Regions from separate parts of the Bradyrhizobium sp. Mp19 genome, predicted to be linked through region 1. Evidence: riboswitches for the same ligand, from Rfam matches in the RefSeq annotation. Region 1 holds a riboswitch; the other holds the start of a gene.
What was found. A riboswitch is a leader RNA that binds a small molecule or an ion and turns the genes downstream of it on or off. The one in region 1 is predicted to bind cobalamin.

Region 1 (7,273 bases):
TCCGGTTTCATGCAGCAACGACGAGCTCTGCGGTCGGGCCTAAATCGGGATCTGGCACCGAAGGACTGCAGGCCGTGTTCGGTCCGATCTATGCGGTCAGCCCGGTCTTCAAAAGTCTTGATGCATAGGGACCAGGCGGCGCCTCCGCACGATAGCGAGTGGCTCAGCTGCGCGAACTTTGTGGTCAGACGATCGGGTACGCCGGCGAAAGGCAGAGCGATCCAGGCTTAGCGAATTTGACAACATCGAGCGCTCCGTCGGCGCGGAGAAGGCGTCCGACCTTCGGAAGGCCATCGCGATCCAGGGGCGCAGTGGGCAGCCGTGAACTGCCGAGCTCTTGTTACAGGCTTGAAGCGGACGGCCGACTCAAAGCCGAATTTGTAACGAGAGACGGCGCCCGGCGGGTGGGGAAGAGCGAAAGAAGCATGCTTCAGATCAGGATTTACGACGCGCAAACGATCCGCGTGAGGAAATCTAGATCTTCCGTCCCAATTCTGCAGTCGATCCGACGCAGCATGGCTGCAGAACTCCTCGCCGGGGGTACTCGGGAAAGGGCCCGCCGCCATGAGGTATGCCGGCGTCGCTATCACTGCCCCGTTCCCGGGTACCCTTTTAACCGGTCTCGTCGCTGCACTCGCTCCCGCGTGCCGCCTTCGGCGTCACGCTCCTGCGGGTGCCATTGTCCGTTGAAGCGATGCGCTGCGCGCACGCCTGGTCAGAGCAGGGGCCGCAAGCATCGCTAGGCCAACTCCCCCGAAGAATGGATCTAGAGCTGGCCGCGTCGCAGATTGGCGTCCGCTCGCTGCATGTGAGCGGGGAGGGCTAACCGGCTCTCGTAAGCTGGCACGTGCGCGCCTGGTCAAGGCATCGCTTGCTTCGCGGAATGGGCCGAGAGCAACGGTACTGCCCTATGACGAGCTGCGAGAGGCTGGCGGTTTGTCGCAAAAACGTTACAGGACAAGTCAGCGCTTCCGAACGCGTGTGCTTTGCTGCTACTCCGAGGCGCTCAGCGTCAAGGAGCTGCGCCGCGATCTTGCTTTGTGTGACCATTGGCCGAGGCCTTTCGCGCCCTCTCTATTGCTTCCCGTTCACTTGGCTCTATCCGATCGAACCAGGAGCCTGGAGGATAGGCCGCGATACGCTTAGCGAAGGAAGATTGCGGCTCCCAATCTTGTCCCTCGCTCTTCTCGAAAGTGATGACGCCGTTGTGGGTAAAATAATGGGGGCCTGGGATGTTACAGTTCACCAAAAGCAGAACGCGCCACAGATCGCCCTTCTCGGTCGGCTTGGCATTGGGTTTCGACACGTAATCCACTACAACGGGTTCAATGATATGGCAGCGGCCGTGCCGCAGAAGATTGCCGAGCTTGCCTTGCGCAGTCGTCACGAAGTTGAAGTTGGCCGGATCATGCAGAAAGTGAAGATTCGCGTCCCTTTCGCCATCTGTAACCTCACTGGCGATCAACGAGAGCGCCAAGGCGCGCCAGCCCAATTCAATCGGCTTTGCATATGTCGATGCAAGTTTAATCGTCCCGTCAGTCGCGATCTTCCAAGTGATAGCGTACTGTTCGTCTGATCTGTTGTCCGGGTGCCTGGTCCATGAAAAATAAACGTACTCTGTTCGGTCAATTCCTTCAGCGACTCCCCACGATCGAGGCACAAAGTGAGCCACCTTCGAGACCTTGGAAATGATTTGTTCTATAGTCTCACCATCTTGCGCTCGCCACGTTGACTTGACCCTTTCGACAAGCGTGTGGTCGTTGGCGCGAACATTGTTGCTCGTCGCCGCCAGCCCGGCCAGGCAGATCAGCGACCGAGCGATACAGAACCAAAGCACGCGCTTTCCAGACTTTTTCTTCATTGCTTCCGGCTCATCTGGTTATCATCCACACGTCAATCCAAAGCGGCACGTCTTCCTCAGCGTGCTTTGCGCAGATCGCAAGAAGTTAGCGGCAACGTGACGCAGGCGCCTGCCGATGTCCCGCGCGAGCAGGCGCCGTCCCTCGATGTCACGCGCCGCTAACTTCAGTGGTCAGCCAAAGCCTCAATTTGCAATGCTGGACCTGCCCAGGAGGAGAAGCCTGGACATGATGAGGACTTGCATTGTTCGTGCCAGGCAATAACCGGCAGTTCGCGGCAGATTTGTGCTGTCTTTGTCGACTTACCGACCTACGCACGTTCTAATGTTACCATTCAGCCTATTCGCCACGACTTCCGTGAATGATTCTTGTCACGCACTGAATCTTCGACAGCGGGCGAATGCCTCGCTGCCAGAGTCTTGACGACAATTGGGAGCAGGTATGCCGCCATCGATCCGTGTGATCCGGGGGCGTTGCCGCTACTACGAATGTCGAGGGCGCCCCAGCCTGTTGTGCTTGGCACTTTGCGGCCTACACCAACGCGGAGCCGCCCTTCAGCGGCGGGCGATTTGGAATCGATGTTAAGGAACTTCACGGATCAAGCAGGGGACGAGACGTGGCATTCTCCGCTCGCGCAACGTTAGGGGCCGTCGTCTACCTGCTCGTCATTGCAGTCAACATTCAAGGAGCTGCGCTTCCACGCAGCCGTGTCGACCGGCAAGAGGGAAGCCTCAGGTCTTGCTAGCTTCGGCTCGAACTACTCAACACTTCCGAGAGCATCTGTCTGACGGGGCGGCTCATAAAAGGCCTTGCCATCCAGCCGAACAGACCGACAGTAAAGACGGCAGCAGCAAAGACGCCGAGGGCGCTCCAAACAGCCATTTTCATTGCGAGGGTCTCTTTTGGTTGTGGTGATTCAATATGCTTGCTTTGGCCAGTATCACCAAAACGTCGGCGTGACGCCTACCAGGATTGGCTGGTCGCACATCGACACGTCCGCTGAGCACGCTGCTGGATTAAGCGAATACCTCTTGCGCGTATTCGCCACTGATCCATGGTTATTAATGGAGAAGGGAGGGCGCATCGAAGCGTGCTCGATGAATCGTTCAAAAGCCGGGCCGCATGACAAGCGTCTTGCGCGGCGCCGTGAGCTTCTTCGTGCTGGGCGCATTCGTCTCGTGCACAGATCTGACCCGCCGCCCGACGCCAATGCGTCTCCGAGATGGTCATTCCGATATCCTATGACTGGAGATGGCTTCTACGTCGCGATCAAGCGTGGCCTCGGAGGAGCATTCGCGTAAGAGAGGTCGCAGCACCAATTTGAGAGGTTGACGGCCGAGTTCTCTTGCCGATAATCCAAGTCGTCGAGGTTCTCCGGTTTCCGTTTGATCCGGAGCTAAGAGGGAAGCCGGTGCCAATGCCGGCGCTGCCCCCGCAACTGTGAGCGGTGAGCCACTGTCCAACAAAGTCACTGAAGCCCGCGCGGCTTCGGGAAGGCCGGACGGCGGCAATGACCCGCGAGCCAGGAGACCTGCCCCGACAAAATATTCATCCACGGGCGGGGTGTCCCGGTGGTGCGCCAAGCAGCCGTCGCTCGGGCGACTTCTCCTGCCTGCGTCCGCCATGGCCTTTGCCCCCAACATGGGGTTAGCGCTATGTCTCTTCTCTCCCTTCCGGTTGCCACGCTCGGAACGCCGCGCATCGGTCCAAGACGCGAGCTCAAAGTCGCACTCGAAGGCTATTGGGCCGGAAGAATTAGTGAACAGCAGTTGCTTGAGGACGCAGCCGGCCTACGTGCCGCGAACTGGGCGCGCCAGAAGTCCCTCGGTGTCACCGTGATTCCGTCGAACGACTTCTCGTTGTACGATCAGGTGCTCGACACCAGTGTCATGGTCGGCGCCGTCCCGGAAGTCTACGCCTCGAAAGCCGAGCCCGTTTCCCTCAAGACGTATTTCGCCATGGCACGCGGTTCACAATACGACGGCCGGGGTGCGAGTTGCGGCCACGGATCTCGCGGCGATGGCGCACCCGCGCAGGAGATGACCAAGTGGTTCGACACCAACTACCATTACATGGTCCCGGAATTTCATCGCGGACAGACTTTCAGGCTGTCCTCTCGCAAGCCTATCGACGAGTATGAGGAAGCCAAGGCCCTTGGCTTTCAGACTCGCCCTGTCCTGATCGGCCCGGTCACATTCCTAAAGCTAGGCAAGAGTGCTGATCCTGCGTTCCAGCCACTGTCACTCCTGGATGACCTGATACAGGTCTATATCGAGGTTCTGCAGGAATTGGCCAAACGCGGGGCAAATTGGGTTCAGTTCGACGAGCCCTGCTTGGTTCTTGATCTGGATGAGGAATCAAGACAATCCTTGCTACATGCCTATGACCGGCTCGCCAAGGAAGGGCCGGCCATCAAGATCATGGTCGCCAGCTATTTCGGTGGCCTCGGCGACAATCTTCCCACCGCCTTGCGCCTACCTGTCGCCGGGCTGCACGTCGACCTGGTTCGGGCGCCAGCGTTATTGGACCAGATCATTACCGCCAAGCGAAGTGATCTCGTCGTGTCACTCGGCGCGATAGACGGCCGCAATGTGTGGCGGACGAATTTGTCGGCACTGCGCCAACGGCTCGATCCCGCTATCGCGAAGCTGGGCAAAGATCGCATACAAATCGCTCCATCCTGTTCGCTGCTTCACGTGCCGGTCGATGTTGAACTCGAGACGGAGCTCGCTTCAGACATCAAGGGTTGGCTAGCATTCTCCGTTCAGAAGATTCGCGAGCTTGCGACCTTGGCGCGCGCTCTTGCAGGCGATCAGGATGTTGCTGGCGCTCTTGCGCAGTCGGAGCGCGTCACCACCGATCGTGGGACTTCGCCAAAGATCCGAGATGCCGATGTCGCCATCCGGATGAGAGCGATCAACCAGGCCACGCGCCGGCGCGCCAGTCCATTTGCCAGCCGTGCCGAGATCCAGCGCAAGCGCTTCAAACTACCGGCGTTTCCGACAACGACGATCGGATCGTTTCCGCAGACTGCAGAGGTTCGTAATGCCCGCGCAGCGCACGCGCGAGGCACGATGAACGACGGACAATACGACGAGTTCCTCAAGGAAGAGACTGCGCGTGCCGTACGTTGGCAGGAGGACATTGGCCTCGACGTGCTTGTGCACGGCGAGTTTGAGCGCAATGACATGGTGCAGTACTTCGGCGAACAACTCGCCGGCTTCGCATTTACCAAAAATGGCTGGGTACAATCCTATGGCTCGCGCTGTGTCCGGCCGCCGATCTTGTTTGGCGATGTCTCACGGCCGAAGCCGATCACCGTGGGGTGGTGGCGGTACGCGCAATCGCTAACCAAGAAGCCGATGAAGGCGATGTTGACCGGACCAGTGACGATCTTGAACTGGTCGTTTGTTCGCGATGATATTCCCCGAGCCGAGGTCTGTCGTCAAATTGCGCTCGCGATCCGAGACGAAGTCGGCGATCTCGAAAATGCTGGTGCAGCCATGATCCAGATCGACGAGGCTGCGCTGCGCGAAGGATTGCCGCCGCGCCGATCGGAGTGGACGGCTTATCTCGAGTGGGCCGGGGATTGCTTCCGCATCTGCTCATCGGGCGTCGCCGATCAAACCCAGATCCATACCCACATGTGCTACTCGGAATTCAACGACATCATCGATGCGATTGCTGCAATGGACGCGGATGTCATCTCGATCGAGACTTCGCGGTCGAAAATGGAGCTGCTCGACGCGTTTCGGAACTACAAATATCCAAATCAAATCGGGCCGGGTGTGTACGATATCCATTCTCCGCGCGTGCCCGAGTCGAGCGAGATGAAAGAGCTCGTGGCTTTGGCTCGAAAGCGGCTGCAGGATTCGCAACTTTGGATCAATCCGGATTGCGGTCTGAAGACGCGCAAATGGGAGGAGGTTCGCCCGGCGCTGGTGAACATGGTCTCCGCCGCCCGCGAACTACGCGCTGCATCCACTCCAGCCGACCGTTGACCTGGTCTGGTCTTTCGTCGAGAAGGCCGGTCGCCTGTCAACGATTTGCGGGCTCGATAATTGTGGGAGGCATTGGTGAGCAGAAAAAGGCCCGGCCGCCTTTAGCGGCCGGGCGGAAGTGTGTCCGGGAGGAGCGACGCTGCTAGGCAACGTGCTGACTTCCATCGGCGGAAGGAGGGCGCCGATGGTTCGATTACGGCGGGGACATCCGCCGAAATCTGACCCCAGTTAAGGCGCAAGCTCAGCGTAGCTCAATCATGCCCTGGTATGCGGCCGATATAGCCTAGATTTGAAATCTACACCAAGGTTTGTCACTTATGAGTAGTTTCGCAACGCTCTGCAGGGCCGAGAAATGTGGGGCGGTCGTGCCGGGCGATCATGGACGGGCACCAAGCGCACGTTGGTACGCTTTTCTGCCGGAAACGATGGGCTCGATCAACGGGACCATACGATAACGCGCACAGCAAGGATCTTATCGTGGTGACCAATGCAATCTGCGGCTTGCTATTGATCCCGCTTCAGCTAGTCATTGGTCTAGTCAAGTTTTTATACCAACCTCTGTTGGAAATCTTGTGCGGCTCGACGAAGAGCCGGCGAACGGGATGCCGATCAGCGTGCTCTTGATCGCCGCGACTGCTCGCGATCCAGAGCATAAACCGGTTTGGTGATGTCGAACTCGGATCTGAAACGGCTCGGTTCGGCTTCGTCTGGTTTAGACCGCCAGACTATGTGTAGCCCCGCTCCGAGTAAGGTGAGCGTCGAAGATCGATGCGACGCTCCGGGCCAGGAACTCTGCGCCACCGGCTATCGAAAGCCGGCTATCATCCATCACCACGACGCCATCGGCGATAAGGCCGTCGAGGCGAGAACGATCAACGACGGCCAAGCTTGGATCCCGGCCGTAACGACGGGATGTCTCGGAAAGATCGACTGTCAAATCGCACATGATTCGTTCGATAATCTCGGCGTGGAAGCGATCGTCGTCAGTCAGTAAATAGCCCTTTGCGATGGCCAGCCGATCCTCGCTGATGCGAGCGAGGTAGTCCTTCGTCGGGACGGCGTTCGCGACAAAGCCCTGTTGCATACGGCCGATGGCGCTGGCGCCCAGACCAATCAAGGTGTCCGCGCTATCGTCAGTGTAGCCCTGGAAATTGCGCCTCAACCTGCCTTCCTGGCTCGCCAGGGCGAGATTGTCGTCCGGTAGGGCGAAGTGATCGATTCCGACGCGGACATATCCCGCATCAACCAAAGCTTCCGTGATCGTTTCGGATTGGACGTGGCGCGCAATGCTGTCGGGCAGGGTGGACGCATCGATCAGACGTTGATGCTTCTTGAAGGAAGGAATATGCGCGTAGCCAAAGGCCGAAAACCGGTCCGGATGAAGCTCGAGGCATCTGGCGACGGTATCCAGGC
Region 2 (7,273 bases), on a different contig from region 1:
CCTCCTGCAGCGCAGCCGCAATCGAATTGCGCCGCGTCTGCCACAGCGACGCCTCATGCAATCGCGTGAAGCAGGTTTCGATCGCCGCCAGCGCCGCCGGATTCTCGCGCGCCATGAAGCCGCGAACCTCGTCATTGCCGAGCGTTGCATCGTAGTAGAGATCGAACAGATGCGCCGGCACCGCGCCGGCGAGATGGGCGAACGCAGCCATGTGCTCCAGCGTCGCTGATATCTCGGCGGCACCACGGAAGCCATGGCGCATCATGCCCGCGATCCAGGCAGGGTTGGCCGCGCGCGCCCGCACCACCCGCGAGATTTCCTCGGTCAACGCGCGGGCATGCGGCCGATCCGGCCGCGTTGCATCGAGGTGATAGAGCGACGGAACGTTTGTGCCAAGGCGCCGGGCCGCCGCCGCGATGCCCGCCTCGTGCGCGGCATAGTCCGCCGCCAGCAGCAGATCGGTCTCCGGCAGATCCTGGGTGTGAACAAAACTGTCCGCAGCCGCGAGCCGCGCCTCGATGCCGGCGCGATCGGGCCGCATCTCGCCGTCGGATGCGAGAGCCCACGACGATGCCGACAGCCAGGCTTCGCCGGCCGCCTCGCGCGCCTCCTCGGTGAAGACATCCGGCATCGACGCAATGCCAACGCCATAATATCCGGGGCGAGGACCGAACACGCGCGAGATGCGCCGCCGGTAAGGATTCTCGTCCGCCTCGTCGCCGCGTTCGGACAACGCCTCCGCCGCGGCTTCGAACAACTGGGCCAGCCCCGAGAAGACGTCGCGGAACAGCCCCGACACCCGCAACGTGACGTCGATGCGCGGCCGGCCGAGCTCCGCCGGCGCGATGATGTCATAGCCGGACACCCGCCCCGATCCATGATCCCAGCGCGGCGCGATGCCCGCGAGGTGCAGGGCCATCGCAAAATCCTCGCCGGCAGTGCGCATCGTCGACGAGCCCCAGAGGTCGACCACGAGCCCCTTCGGCCAGTCGCCGTGATCCTGCAAATGACGGCGCAGCAGCTCTTCGGCAAGTTTCACACCTTGCGCATGCGCCGACGGCGTTGGCACCGCGCGTGGATCGACCGCAAACAGATTGCGTCCGGTCGGCAGCACGTCGCGGCGTCCGCGATAGGGCGAGCCCGACGGCCCCGGCGCCACCCGCCGGCCTGCGAGCGCGGCGCGCAGCGACGCCCTCTCCGCCTCGCCGCAAGCGCCCTGCCCGAACACATGCAGGCCGTCGCCGAACTGGCTTTCCTTGAGGTCGCAGACGAAACGATCGATCTGCGGAATGGCCTCGGCCGCGGAGACCGATGCTGCGAGACCGAGATCGTCCTCCAGCCCGGCGATGCGGGCTTCGTCGCGGATCGCGGCGATCAGGCGCTGCCGCCGCGCCGGATCGAGACCATCGGCGGTCGAATACTCATCGAGCAAGCGCTCGAGACTGCGCAGGCCGTCCGGCAGCGCGGCCTGTGCCAGTGGCGGCGGCAGATGACCGATCGTCACGGCACCGATCCGGCGCTTGGCCTGCGCGGCCTCGCCGGGATCGTTGACAATGAAGGGATAGACAACAGGCAGATCGCCGATCAGCGCCTCCGGCCAGCATGCGGACGACAGCGCAACCGACTTCCCCGGTAGCCATTCCAGCGTTCCATGCGCGCCCATGTGGACGACGGCATCGATGGCCTGCTGCCTGAGCCACAGATAGAACGCGACATAGGCATGGCGCGGCGTGCGCGCCAGATCGTGATAATCGGCGTCGCGCTGTCCCACCTCACCGCGCTCCGGCTGAACGGCAATGACCGATTTGCCGCAGCAGATCGCCGCGAAATGAAATGCGCCGTCACGGCAATCGGGATCATCCTCCGGCGCGCCCCATGCGCGGCTCAGATCGTCCTGCAATTGTTGCGGAAGGCCGGAAAGCGCCGCGCGATAGTCGGCGACGTCCCACGTCAAATTCCCGCGCAAGAGAATGTCGCCCAGCGACGCCACCGGCTCAAGGTCAAATCCGGCGGCCGCGAGATCAGCCAGCAACGCCTCGACCGAGGCCAGCGCATCGAGGCCGACGGCATGCGCGATCTGATGCGGACGGCCCGGATAGTTCGAGAGCACCAGCGCAAGCCGCTTCTCTTGTGCCGGCTTGCCGGCAAGCCGATGCCAGGCGGCCACGCGTGCGGCAATTGCAGCGACGCGCTCGGCGTCCGGTCGATGTGCAAGATGCGCGAACTGCAGCTCGGGATCGCGCTCACCAGGCGATTTGAAGCTCACGACGCCTGTGAACAGGCGGCCGTCGACCTCCGGCAGCACCACATGCATCGCAAGATCGCCAGGCGACAGACCGCGCAGCGATCCGGCCCAATCCTCGCGCCGCGCGGTCGACAAAGCGACCTGGAACACCGGGCACGATGCAGCGTCGAACGGCGTCGTGCCGTCGTCGCCGGCCGCGGAGAACGCGGTCGCATTGACGATGGCGGCCGGCGGGCATTGCGCGAATTGAGCGCGCATCCAATCGGTCACGCCCGCCGCCTTCAACGAGGCGACGAACACGCCGTGAGCATCAAAGCCCCTCTCGCGCAATGCATCGATCAATGCATCGACCGGCGCCGTGTCGCCGGCCGCAAGATAAGAACGATAAAACGTCACCAGCACCCGCGGCCGGCCGTTCGGTGCGGGCAACGCCGCGATGGCACCGCGCCGGGAATCGTAGACGCCGATCTCGGGAAGATCGATCTCGCCGACCACAGGCCCGGCATAGAGTCCGGACGCCAGCGCCAATTGCGCGATCACGGCCTGCGCGGCAACCGGGCCGCCTTTGTCGCACAGCACCTTGAGACGGCGCAGCGTCGAGACCGGCAAGGTCGAGAATTCATCCAGCCGCAGATCGTCGCGGCCATCGGCCGGCAGCACCACCAGGGCGATGCCGCGCTCCTTCGCCAGCCGATGCACCGCGGCCAGCCCGTACGACCAATAGGGCTCGCCGCCGATCAGCCGCACCAGAATGCCGCGGGCGTGCGAGAGCGTCCGCTCGATATAGGTATCCACCGACAGCGGATGGCGCAGCTCCGCGAGATTGCCGAGCCGCAGCGACGGCAACGCAGCGCGGCCGCGCCGCCAGCCGGCCGCGAAGGCAGCAAGATCGCTGTCGGAAAACGACAACACCACGAGATCGGCCGGATCCTGGCCGAGGTCCCTTGGCGTCGCGGTCTCCTCAAGGCCGCGGCTCTCGCGGAAGACGACGTGCATCAGACACCAAGCCGTGCCCTGATCGCGGCTTCGTCGATGTCGGCATGTTCGCCGATCACGACGAGCTTCGACTGCCGCACCCGTGCGCCCCAGGGCATGTCGAACTGATGCCGCACCCGCTCGCCGACCGATTGCACCAGCAGCCGCATCGGCTTGCCCTCGACCGCGATGTAGCCCTTGGCGCGCAGCACGTTCTGCTCGCGCGCCAGTCCCTTGATCGAGGCGATCAGCGCGTCGACATCCGAAACCTCCGGAAGATCGATCACGACGGAATTGAAATCGTCGTGCTCGTGTTCCTCCTCGCCATCGTGATGCGACGGCCGCGACGCGAGATCGTTTTCCGCCGCCGCCTCGAGCCCGAGGATCACGCGCGCGTCGATCGTGCCGTCGACGACGGGCAGCATCGGCACCTCGCGCGGCATCTCGGCCGCAATCACCTCTTTCGCTGCCTTGATCCCCTCCGCCCCGGCAAGGTCGGCCTTGGTCAGCAGCACGAGATCGGCACAGGCGATCTGGTCCTCGAACACTTCCGACAGCGGCGTCTCGTGGTCGAGATTCTCATCGGCCGCGCGCTGCGCATCCACCGCCGCCGGATCAGGCGCAAAACGGCCGGCGGCGACAGCCTCGGCGTCGGCCAGTGCGATCACGCCGTCGACCGTGATCCGCGAGCGGATCTCCGGCCAGTCGAACGCTTTCAGCAGCGGCTTCGGCAGCGCGAGCCCTGAGGTCTCGATCACGATGTGATCGGGCTTCACGTTCCGCGCCAGCAACTGCTCCATCGCCGGGATGAAATCATCGGCGACGGTGCAGCAGATGCAGCCATTGGCGAGCTCGACGATGTTCTCGGCCGGGCAATTGGCGTCGGCGCACGACTTCAGGATGTCGCCGTCGACGCCTTCACTGCCGAATTCGTTGACCAGCACCGCGAGCTTCTTGCCATTGGCATTGCGGATCAGATGCTGGATCAGCGTCGTCTTGCCGGAGCCGAGAAAGCCGGTCACGACGGTGACCGGAATTTTGGCGAGCGTGGTCATTCTGCGGCCTCCGGCACGACGGGAAGAGGTGGAATGCGGGCGAGCGATTGCTTGCGGAAGATTTCCGGACGGCTGCGCCACGGCACGATGCCGTCAGGCGCCGCCGCATAGGCGGAGGCACCGGCGATCACATCCGCGGCATTGTCAGCGGACAAGCGGCCGTAGACATAGGACCACCGCCCCGGCGCGCTAAGCGCGACCGAGCAACCCTGGCTGCAGGCCGACAGGCACGCGACGGGAACCAGATTGACGTCATCGGGCACGCCGGCCTCAACGAGCGCGGCATGCAGGCGCGCACCGGGCGCGAGCTCACCTTCCGCCGGCGTCTGGCCGGCGCGGCAAGTGATGCAGACATGAAGTGTAACGCTCATCGCCCTTCCTGGATTGACAGCGGGAAGCGATGAGGCACACGAACCGATTTTGGACAGGTTCGTTCCCCGTCGCGGAACACCCCGTCCGCCGGTCTCACAACATGCTGCGTTGGCAGGTCTCCCGGCTTGCGGAGCAGGTTTTACCCTTCGATGCCCACCTTCCCGACTCCGTATGGAATCAGTGGCTTGGGCATCTCTCCGGTCACGGTCGCGGGGGCGGCTGCGCTTCGGGCGAACCTTGCGGTCTTCGCCCTATCGCATTCCCTCTTCGCCTGTCGTAGGACAGGAACCAACGCGGGCCCACCATTCGTCCAAGCCTCGCACTTGTCAAGCCGAAGGAACGTGATGATTTCAGATGGAAACGACGCTGAAGACGCCGCCGTCGGCACCGATTCTTCGCTGGATGCACGCCATGCGGACAAGATGGCGAAAAAGAAGGCCGCCCGCGACCGCATCATGGCGACCAAGAGCGGCGAAAAGGGCCTGATCATCGTTCATACCGGCGCCGGCAAAGGAAAATCGTCCTCAGCGTTCGGCATGATCGTGCGCTGTGTGGCGCACGGCTTTCCCTGCGCCGTGGTACAGTTCATCAAGGGCGCCTGGGATACCGGCGAGCGCCGCCTGCTCACCGGGCATTTCGGCGATCTCTGTCAATTCCACGCCATGGGCGAAGGCTTTACCTGGGAGACCCAGGATCGCGCCCGCGACATCGCGGCAGCGCAAGCCGGCTGGGAGAAGGCCAAGCAGCTGATCGCAGACCCGAGCCTGCGCATGGTCGTGCTCGACGAGATCAACATCGCGCTGCGCTACGATTACCTTGCGATCGCCGACGTCGTCGACTTCCTGACCACGTCGAAGCCGCCGATGACCCATGTCGTGCTCACCGGGCGCAACGCCAAGGAGGAGCTGATCGAGATTGCCGACCTCGTCACCGAGATGACGCTGGTGAAGCATCCGTTCCGCTCCGGCATCAAGGCCCAGCCGGGCGTCGAATTCTGACAGACATCACCATGGCGCGCGCATTGATGATCCAGGGAGCCGGCTCGGACGTGGGCAAGTCGCTCATCGTCGCCGGCCTTGCGCGCGCCGCCCGACGACGCGGCCTGCGCGTGCTGCCGTTCAAACCGCAGAACATGTCGAACAACGCCGCCGTGACCGTCGACGGCGGCGAGATCGGACGTGCGCAGGCGTTGCAGGCGCTGGCCGCCGGCGTCGAGCCGCACACCGACATGAACCCGGTGCTGCTCAAGCCCGAGACCGATGTCGGCGCCCAGATCATCGTGCACGGCAAACGGATCGCGACCGCACGCGCGCGCGAATATGCCGGCATGAAACCATCATTGATGGGCGCGGTGCTGGAGAGTTTTGCACGCCTGAAGGCGCGCGCCGATCTGGTGCTGGTCGAGGGCGCCGGCAGCCCCGCCGAGGTCAACTTACGCAAAGCCGACATCGCCAATATGGGCTTTGCACGCCGGGCTGACGTGCCCGTAGTGCTGGTCGGCGACATCGACCGTGGCGGCGTGATCGCTCAGCTCGTCGGCATCAAGACGGTGATCGCCCCTGACGATGCCGCGATGATCCGGGGCTTTGTCATCAACAAATTCCGCGGCGATCCGACATTGTTCGATGACGGCTACCGGCTGATCGAAGAGCGCACGGCGTGGCGCGGCTTTGGCGTGCTGCCCTGGTTCGTCCGCGCCGGCGAGCTTCCGGCGGAAGATGCGCTCGGGCTCGGCGAGGCGCGCAAGCCCGGTCAGTGCAAGATCGCGTTCCTTGCGTTGTCGCGGATCGCCAATTTCGACGACCTCGATCCCCTGAAGCTCGAGCCCGGCGTCGATCTCGTGATGGTACGTCCGGGCGAAGCCATCCCGGGTGATGCAAAGCTCGTCATCCTGCCCGGCTCGAAATCGACCCGCGGCGACCTCGCCTTCCTGCGCGCGCAGGGCTGGGACATCGATCTCCTCGCGCATCATCGCCGCGGCGGCCATGTCCTCGGCCTGTGCGGCGGCTACCAGATGCTCGGGCACACCGTCGCCGATCCCGATGGGATCGAGGGGCCCGCCGGCGAAACGCGCGGCCTCGGGCTGCTCGATGTCACGACCACGATGACCGAACAGAAGACGCTGACGCGCGTCAGTGCGGTGCATGAAGCGACCCATCAACCGATCACCGCCTACGAAATCCACATCGGACGCACCGACGGCCCGGATCGCGCGCGGCCTTTTGCGTTGCTTGATGGTGCAGCTGAAGGGGCGGTTTCGGCCAGCGGGCGCGTTCACGGCAGCTATCTGCACGGCCTGTTCGCCTCAGACGGATTTCGCAAGGCTTACCTTGCGCAACTCGACATCGCGGCGGCGGATCAGCCTTATGGCGCCAGGGTCGAGAGCGCACTCGATGCGCTTGCCGAGCACATCGAGACCCATCTCGATGTCGAAGGTTTGCTTGCGCTGGCGCGTTAAAGCGAGATGATTCCTTTTCACCTCGCCCCGCGTGCGGGGAGAGGTCGGAACGCATCGCTAGATGCGTTCCGGGTGAGGGGGAGCCTCCGTAACCGCAGCTGTCGCCGAATATGCGGATGCGGCCCCTCACCCCAGCCCTCTCCCCGTAAGAACGGGGAGAGGGAGCGC

Region 2: it holds a riboswitch for cobalamin, as region 1 does, so the genes downstream of both, QJT82_RS01240 (DUF1636 domain-containing protein) here and metE (5-methyltetrahydropteroyltriglutamate--homocysteine S-methyltransferase) in region 1, are expected to answer to the same signal.

The regions. Positions count from the first base shown of each region.
Region 1 covers NZ_JASAUT010000080.1:1,811-9,083, forward strand. The annotation lists gene QJT82_RS41170 (hypothetical protein) at 1,013-1,861, opposite strand; cobalamin riboswitch at 3,210-3,413, shown strand; gene metE (5-methyltetrahydropteroyltriglutamate--homocysteine S-methyltransferase) at 3,515-5,860, shown strand; gene hemN (oxygen-independent coproporphyrinogen III oxidase) at 6,573-7,273, opposite strand, start outside.
Region 2 covers NZ_JASAUT010000001.1:271,009-278,281, reverse strand. The annotation lists gene cobN (cobaltochelatase subunit CobN) at 1-3,241, opposite strand, end outside; gene cobW (cobalamin biosynthesis protein CobW) at 3,241-4,275, opposite strand; gene QJT82_RS01240 (DUF1636 domain-containing protein) at 4,272-4,646, opposite strand; cobalamin riboswitch at 4,740-4,955, opposite strand; gene cobO (cob(I)yrinic acid a,c-diamide adenosyltransferase) at 4,992-5,645, shown strand; gene QJT82_RS01230 (cobyric acid synthase) at 5,657-7,105, shown strand.